One region of the Kribbella sp. CA-245084 genome, then DNA from elsewhere that is predicted to be linked to it. Evidence: riboswitches for the same ligand, from Rfam matches in the RefSeq annotation. Region 1 holds a riboswitch; the other holds the start of a gene.

Evidence for each region. A riboswitch is a leader RNA that binds a small molecule or an ion and turns the genes downstream of it on or off. The one in region 1 is predicted to bind FMN.
Region 2: linked by a shared signal. The riboswitch ahead of ribD (bifunctional diaminohydroxyphosphoribosylaminopyrimidine deaminase/5-amino-6-(5-phosphoribosylamino)uracil reductase RibD) and the one ahead of ribB (3,4-dihydroxy-2-butanone-4-phosphate synthase) in region 1 are both predicted to bind FMN.

The regions. Positions count from the first base shown of each region.
Region 1 covers NZ_CP192053.1:403,162-406,572, reverse strand. Annotated here, with positions in the region: gene ACQPYH_RS02080 (DUF4038 domain-containing protein) at 1-1,346, opposite strand, end outside; FMN riboswitch at 1,393-1,526, shown strand; gene ribB (3,4-dihydroxy-2-butanone-4-phosphate synthase) at 1,618-2,232, shown strand; gene ACQPYH_RS02070 (transketolase family protein) at 2,216-3,184, opposite strand; gene ACQPYH_RS02065 (transketolase) at 3,181-3,411, opposite strand, start outside.
Region 2 covers NZ_CP192053.1:7,055,639-7,059,049, reverse strand. Annotated here, with positions in the region: gene ACQPYH_RS33445 (protein kinase domain-containing protein) at 1-52, shown strand, start outside; gene ACQPYH_RS33440 (MFS transporter) at 101-1,486, shown strand; FMN riboswitch at 1,545-1,676, shown strand; gene ribD (bifunctional diaminohydroxyphosphoribosylaminopyrimidine deaminase/5-amino-6-(5-phosphoribosylamino)uracil reductase RibD) at 1,833-2,843, shown strand; gene ACQPYH_RS33430 (riboflavin synthase) at 2,844-3,411, shown strand, end outside.

The DNA of each region.
Region 1 (3,411 bases):
ATCGTGTACGCCAACGGGACCGTGTCGTCGAACACCATCACCGGGCCGCCGTTCTCGCGGTAGACGATCAGCATCCCGTCCGCGCCGCTGAGCGCACGCCCGGAGATCACCCGGGTCCAGTCCGGCGCCATGTCGGTGGTCGGCAGGCCCGCCAGGATCTTGCCGAGCATCCCGACGTACGTCGAACCCTCGAAGCCGACCGCCTCGCGCCAGCCCGCACCCGGCGCCAGGAAGAACTCGGAATGCCCCGGCTCCTCGGGATGCAGACGCCACTGCCACAGACTGCCCGCGCCGTAGACGACACCCATCGTCCCGCCCGCGCACAGGTTGCTCCAAGCCTCGTGCCCTTGCCACCAACCCTCGGCGACGCCTGTCCGGCCGGTGTGCTCGTACGTCGGTTCGCCGTTCGCGACTGCCTTGACCGGCTCATTGCGCCACATGTCCGCGACTCGCTCGGCGACATGCTCGCCAGTGTGGCCGGTCTGGCACCACTGGAAGTCGAGCCAGTCAGCGTTCTGGTGGGCGTTCGCGCGGATGTGCGGCCGGTAGTGGACGCCGGTCGGCTGCTCGTAGCAATCGACGGCGTGCACCTCGGCCCCACCCGCCGCGGTCTGCGGCTCGTCACCCGAGCCGTCGCCGCCGACCAGGTAGATCGCCGGCCGCGCGCCGTACCGCGCGACGAGGTAGCGGCAGTACGCCGCGTACTCCGCTGGCGGTACGACGGTGCCCGCCACGTCGAGGCCCTTCCAGCCGAAGCCCTGGAACACGGGCTGCAGCACCGGAACCAAGCCGTGCTCGACGAGGATGCCGAGCAGCTCGTCGAGGTACTGGAAGTAGTCGACGTTCAACTGGCTGAGATGGCCGTCCGGCAGGTCCTCGAAGCCGACGTCGAAGCCTTCGTCCTGGGTGCGATCGCGGGGTCCGACGGCGTGCATGTCCGGTTGCACCGTCATCAGCAGGACCGCGTTGAAGCCTTTGGCCTGTCGGTCTGCGGCGTACTCGCGCACCTGCTCGGGCGTGGCGCGCCAGGGTAGGGCCCAGGCTGTGTCAGCGATCAGCAACGCGGGACTTCCGTCGGCGTGCACCAGGTTGCGGCCGCCCGCAGACATCCGCCAGAAGCCGTGTGCGTAGAACGGATTGCCTTCTTCTTCTGCTGCTGAGATCTGGAAATGACCACCTGACCATGTCCACTGACCTGGCAACGGCGCAGCAAAACGCACACGGTACGTCTCACCGCCGTCCCAGAACGTAGGCCGACGCAGTACGAGACCGCTCTCGTGCTCGAACTCGACCCAGTCGCCGGTGGCCGGTAGTTCGATCTCGCGCCAGACGGATGAGATGGACATGACACTCCCGGGGATGCTCGTTGCCGTTAAGCTGATGATGAAAGACACACGTGCTCTGGGGTCGGTGAAATTCCGAGCCGGCGGTGACAGTCCGCGACCCGTGACTTCGCAAGAAGGAGCGGTTGACCTGGTGGAACTCCGGGACCGACGGTGAAAGTCCGGATGGGAAGACGCACGTGGCAGCTTCACGTTCCCTGCACGAAAACAGGGGCGTGAGGTCTGTCGTTGCCCCCGGAGTGCTGTCCAGAGCACTGCCGAGAGGACAACGACCGTGAACACCATCACCAGCCTGGACACCATCGAACGCGCTGTCGCCGAGCTCGCCGCCGGACGGCCGGTCGTGGTCGTCGACGACGAGGACCGTGAGAACGAGGGCGACCTGACCTTCGCCGCGAGCCTCGCCACGCCCGAGCTGATGGCCCTGCTCGTCCGCCACACCAGCGGGTACGTCTGCGCGCCCGCGGCGCCGGAGCTGCTGGACCGCCTCGAGCTCCCGTTGATGGTCCCGAACAACCAGGACAGCCTGCGGACGGCGTACACGATCTCGGTGGACGCGGCGACCGGTGTCGGCACCGGCATCTCCGCGGCCGACCGGGCGCGAACCGTCCGCGTGCTGGCCGACCCGGCGGCGCAGCCCGCGGATCTGATCCGGCCCGGTCACATCCTTCCGTTGCGCGCGGTCGACGGCGGAGTCCGGCAGCGCCCCGGTCACACCGAGGCCACTGTCGAGCTCGTCCGGCTGGCCGGCCTGCCGCCGGTCGGCGTGATCGGCGAACTCATGAACGACGACGGCACGCTGATGACCGGCAGGGACCTGCGCGCGTTCGCCGACGCTCATGACTTCGCGATGATCTCGATCGCCGACCTGGTCACTTACCTGTCGTGACGAGCCGGCGGGCGGCGTCGGCGATGCCCTCGGGGGACAGGCCGTATCGGTCCAGCAGGTAACCGGCCGACCCCGTCGGCGCGAACTCGGGGAACCCGAGGATCGAAACCCGCGCCGGATGATGCTGTACGACGGTCTCCGCGACCGCGCCGCCGAGTCCGCCGGCGGTCACGGCCTCCTCGGCGGTGACGATGCCGGCCGTCTCCCGCGCGGCCGCGACCACGGCGTCGGTGTCCAACGGCTTCACCGTCGGCATCGACAGCACCCGGACCGAGATCCCTTCCTCGGCCAGCCGCTCCGCCGCGGCGAGTGCTCGCCACAGGATCGTGCCGTTGCTGATCACCGTGACGTCGTCCCCTTCCCGGACCGTGATCGCCTTGCCGAGGCGGAATTCGTAGTCCTCCGAGTACACCTTCGGCACACTCATCCGGCTGACCCGGATGAACACCGGTCCTTCGGACGCCGCCGCCCAACGCAGCGCGGCCGCCGTCTCGATCGGGTCGGCCGGCACGATGATCCTGATCCCGTCGATTGCCCGCAGCCAGGCGATGTCCTCGACCGAATGGTGCGTCGGACCGAGTTCGCCGTACGCGACGCCCGGGCTCATGCCGCAGAGCTTGACGTTGGTGTTCGAGTACGCGACGTCGGCCTTGATCTGCTCGAGGGCGCGAGCGGTGAGGAAGCAGGATGCCGCCGACACGAACGGGATCCGGCCGCCGTTGGCCAGCCCGGACGCGACGCCGACCATGTCCTGCTCGGCGATCCCGACGTTGATCAGCCGGTCCGGGAACGCCTTGCGGAAGCTGTTCAGCTTGCTGGATCCGACCGAGTCGTTGACCACCCCAACGATCCGGTGATCGGCCTCGGCGAGCTGGGCCAGCGTCTCGACGTACGCGTCCCGGCAGTCGTAGCGCGGCTGGTCGGCGATCGAACGGGTCTCCACGACGGTCATGAAAGCTCCTTCAGGGCCTGCGCGAACTCGGCGTCGTCGGGGACGCGGTGATGCCAGGCGACGTTGTTGCTCATGAACGAGATCGGGTGACCCTTGTGCGTGTGGGCGATCACGAACGTCGGCTTGCCCGGCCGGAACGGTACGGCGGACAGCACGTCGAGCAGCTCGCCGTGATCGTGACCGTTCACCTCGACCACCGCGAACCCGAACGCGGCCGCCTTCTCCGG
Region 2 (3,411 bases), 2.6 Mb from region 1:
TGTGGGGGCGGTGGGGTTGTTGGGGAGTGCGGCTTGGTTGCTGTTCCGCTGAGAGGAAATTGACCGGACGGGCGGTGTCGGCCGTGAAATACTGACGGCGATGAGTTCGACTGTGGTCGCTGGGGCGAAGGATGACCGGTTGCGGCTCATGGTGGCTGCGCTCGCGATCACCACGACCGTCGGGTACGGCGTGCTCAGCTACGCGTTCAGCGCGTTGCTCGGACCGATGACTGCCGACCTGTCCATCTCCACCACCACGGCGGTCGGCGCATCGACCACCGCAGTACTGGTCAGCGCTCTGATGTCGATCCCGGTTGGTCGCCGGCTGGATCTGCGGGGTGGTCGCGGGCTGATGGCCAGCGGTTCGGTCCTGGCCGCGGTCGCCGTGTTTGGTTGGTCGCAGGTGCAGAACGTCGTCCAGCTGTACGCCGTGTTCGCGGTGATCGGCGTTGCCTGCGCGATGGTCCTCTACCCACCCGCGTTCGCCGTCGTGGTCGCCGTCGCCGCACCCGCCAAGCGGACCAACTCGATCCTGACGATCACGCTGGTCGGTGGATTGGCCAGCTCGATCTTCCTGCCGCTCACCGGGTACCTCGCCCACGCTCACGGCTGGCGTAACGCGCTGATGATCCTGGCGGGCGCCCTCGCCGTGATCACGTTCCCGCTCCACCTCGTCGCCGTCCACCCCGGCCCACCACGCCCGCTCGACGGCACCTCCGACAGCGCCTCCGACGGCGCCGCCGATGGGCCGGCCGACAGCGCTGCTGACAGCGCGGAGCCAGCTGCGGCGCCCGGTGCGGCGCCCGGCGTGGCGCCCGGCGTGGCGCCCGGCGTGGCGCCCGGCGTGGGGGCCGGCGCGGACCTCGGCGCCAAGCGGGCGGGGGCGCCTGGCAGGGTGCTTCGGGATCCTGGGTTTTGGGTGCTTGCGGGAGCGTTCGTCGTGCACAGTGCCGCGCTGGCCGTGATCTCCGTCCACCTGGTGCTCTACCTGATCAGCCTCGGGCACCCGCCGGCGCGGGCGGCTAGCCTCGCGGGCCTGCTCGGCCTGCTGTCGGTGACCGGCCGCCTGGTGACCAGCGTGTCTGCGCGGTGGTTGCCGATGGCGACGATCACCGCGCTGATCCTGTCCGTCCAGGCAGTCGCGATCGCTCTGCTGCCGGTCGTCGGGCGTCACGTCGCGGGAGCGATCGGGTGCCTCGTGCTGTTCGGGCTCGGGTTCGGGGTGTCGTCGGTCGCGACGCCGGCGATCCTGCTCGACCGGTACGGCGCGGCCGGGTTCGGCACGATCGCCGGGATGCTGGGTACGCCGACCTCGATCGCGAAGGCGCTCGGACCGCTCGGCGGTGCCGGGCTGGCCGACGCGTTCGGGTACCGGCCGCTCGTCCTCGCCGTCGCGGTGGCGTGCGCGGTGGCAGCCGGTGCCCTTGCCCTCACCCGGCGGATCGCGCCGAGCCGGCATCAGGAGCAGGAACGGACCAGGATGTGACCTGGGTCGTGGTGCGGGTTGCGGGGAGGGGCATACTTGAACCACGAGTGAACCCACTCGCGTGCTCCGGGGTCGGTGTAATTCCGAGCCGGCGGTGACAGTCCGCGACCCGGCCGCTGCAGTTCGGCGGCCGGTTGACCTGGTGGAATTCCGGGACCGACGGTGAAAGTCCGGATGGGAGGCGCACGCGGTCGGCGGGTGTGCTCTGACGTCCGGTCGGGGCGTGCGCGAGTTGGCGGCGTACGGCGAAGGCCGGGTGGCGGAGCGTGGTCGCCGGTCGTCACGAGACCCCGGTAGTGCGTCCGTGACGACGAGGGACCGAAGAGCAGTGAGCAACACTTCGCCGATGGATGTCGCGTGGATGCGGCGTGCGGTCGAGCTGGCCGCGAAAGGTATCGGCAGCACCCATCCGAACCCGGTAGTCGGTTGTGTCATCACCGGCCCTGACGGGCATCCTGTCGGTGAGGGCTTCCACGCCGTTGCCGGTGGCCCGCATGCCGAGGTCGAGGCGCTCCGGATGGCCGGAGAGCGGGCCCGTGGCGGTACGGCGTACGTCACGCTCGAGCCCTGCAACCACACCGGCCGGACCGGCCCGTGCGCCGACGCCCTGATCCAGGCCGGCATCACGCGCGTCGTGTACGCCGTACCGGATCCGAACCGGACTGCGGCCGGCGGCGCCGAGAAGCTGGCCAACAAGAACATCGAGGTCGTCGAGGGCGTACTGCGGGACGAGGCCGAGGCGGTCAACTACGTCTGGCTGCACAGCGTCCGGACGGGTCGCCCGTTCGTCACGTGGAAGTTCGCGACCACGCTCGACGGACGCTCCGCGGCGCCGGACGGGACGAGCAAGTGGATCACCGGCCCGATCGCGCGTGCCGACGTACATAGGCATCGGGCCGAGTGCGACGCGATTGCCGTCGGCACCCAGACCGTGCTGGACGACGACCCCGAACTGACGGTCCGCGACGAGAACGACGTACCGGCTGAGCGGCAGCCGCTGCGGGTCGTCGTCGGCGACCGGGAGATCCCGCCGACCGCGCGGGTCCGCAACGACCGCGCGGAGACGTTGCTGCTGCCGACCCACGATCCCGCCGAGGTGCTGCGGCAGCTGGACGACCGGCAGATCCGGCACCTGTGGCTCGAGGGCGGCCCGACGCTGGCCGCTGCGTTCGTACGCGCCGGTCTGGTTGACCAGCTCATCGCGTACGTCGCCCCGGCCGTCCTCGGTTCCGGGTTCGCCGCGGTCGGCGAGCTCGGCGCGGAATCGATCGACCACCTTCGGCGGTTCAAGCTAGCGGACGTCAGCCGCCTCGGCGACGACGTCCGGCTGACCCTGGTTCCTCTGGGAGGAAAGTAGATGTTCACCGGCATCATCGAAGAACTCGGCACGGTCGAGTCCCTGGACCTGTTGGACGGCGACGCAGCTCGGTTGACGATCCGCGGTCCGAAGGTGACCGAGGACGCCGGCCACGGCGACTCGATCGCGGTCAACGGCTGTTGCCTGACGGTGGTCGAGTACGGCGACGGCGTGTTCACCGCGGACGTGATGCGCGAGACGTTGCAGCGCACCAGCCTGGGCGGCCTCGACAAGGGCTCGTCGGTCAACCTGGAGCGTGCCGTCACCGCACACGCGCGGCTGGGCGGTCACATCGTGCAGGGGCACGTCGACGGCACCGGCACGATCGCGTCGCGGAGCCCCGGTGAGCACTGGGAAGACGTCCGGGTCGCGACGACGCCGGAGATCCTCAAGTACGTCGCCGAGAAGGGCTCGATCGCGGTCGACGGGGTCTCGCTGACGGTGACCGATGTCGACGACGCTTCCGGGACGTTCGGGATCAGCCTGATCCCGACCACGCTCGAGCTGACCGTTCTCGGGCGGAACAAGGTCGGCGACACGGTCAACCTCGAGGTCGACGTGATCGCGA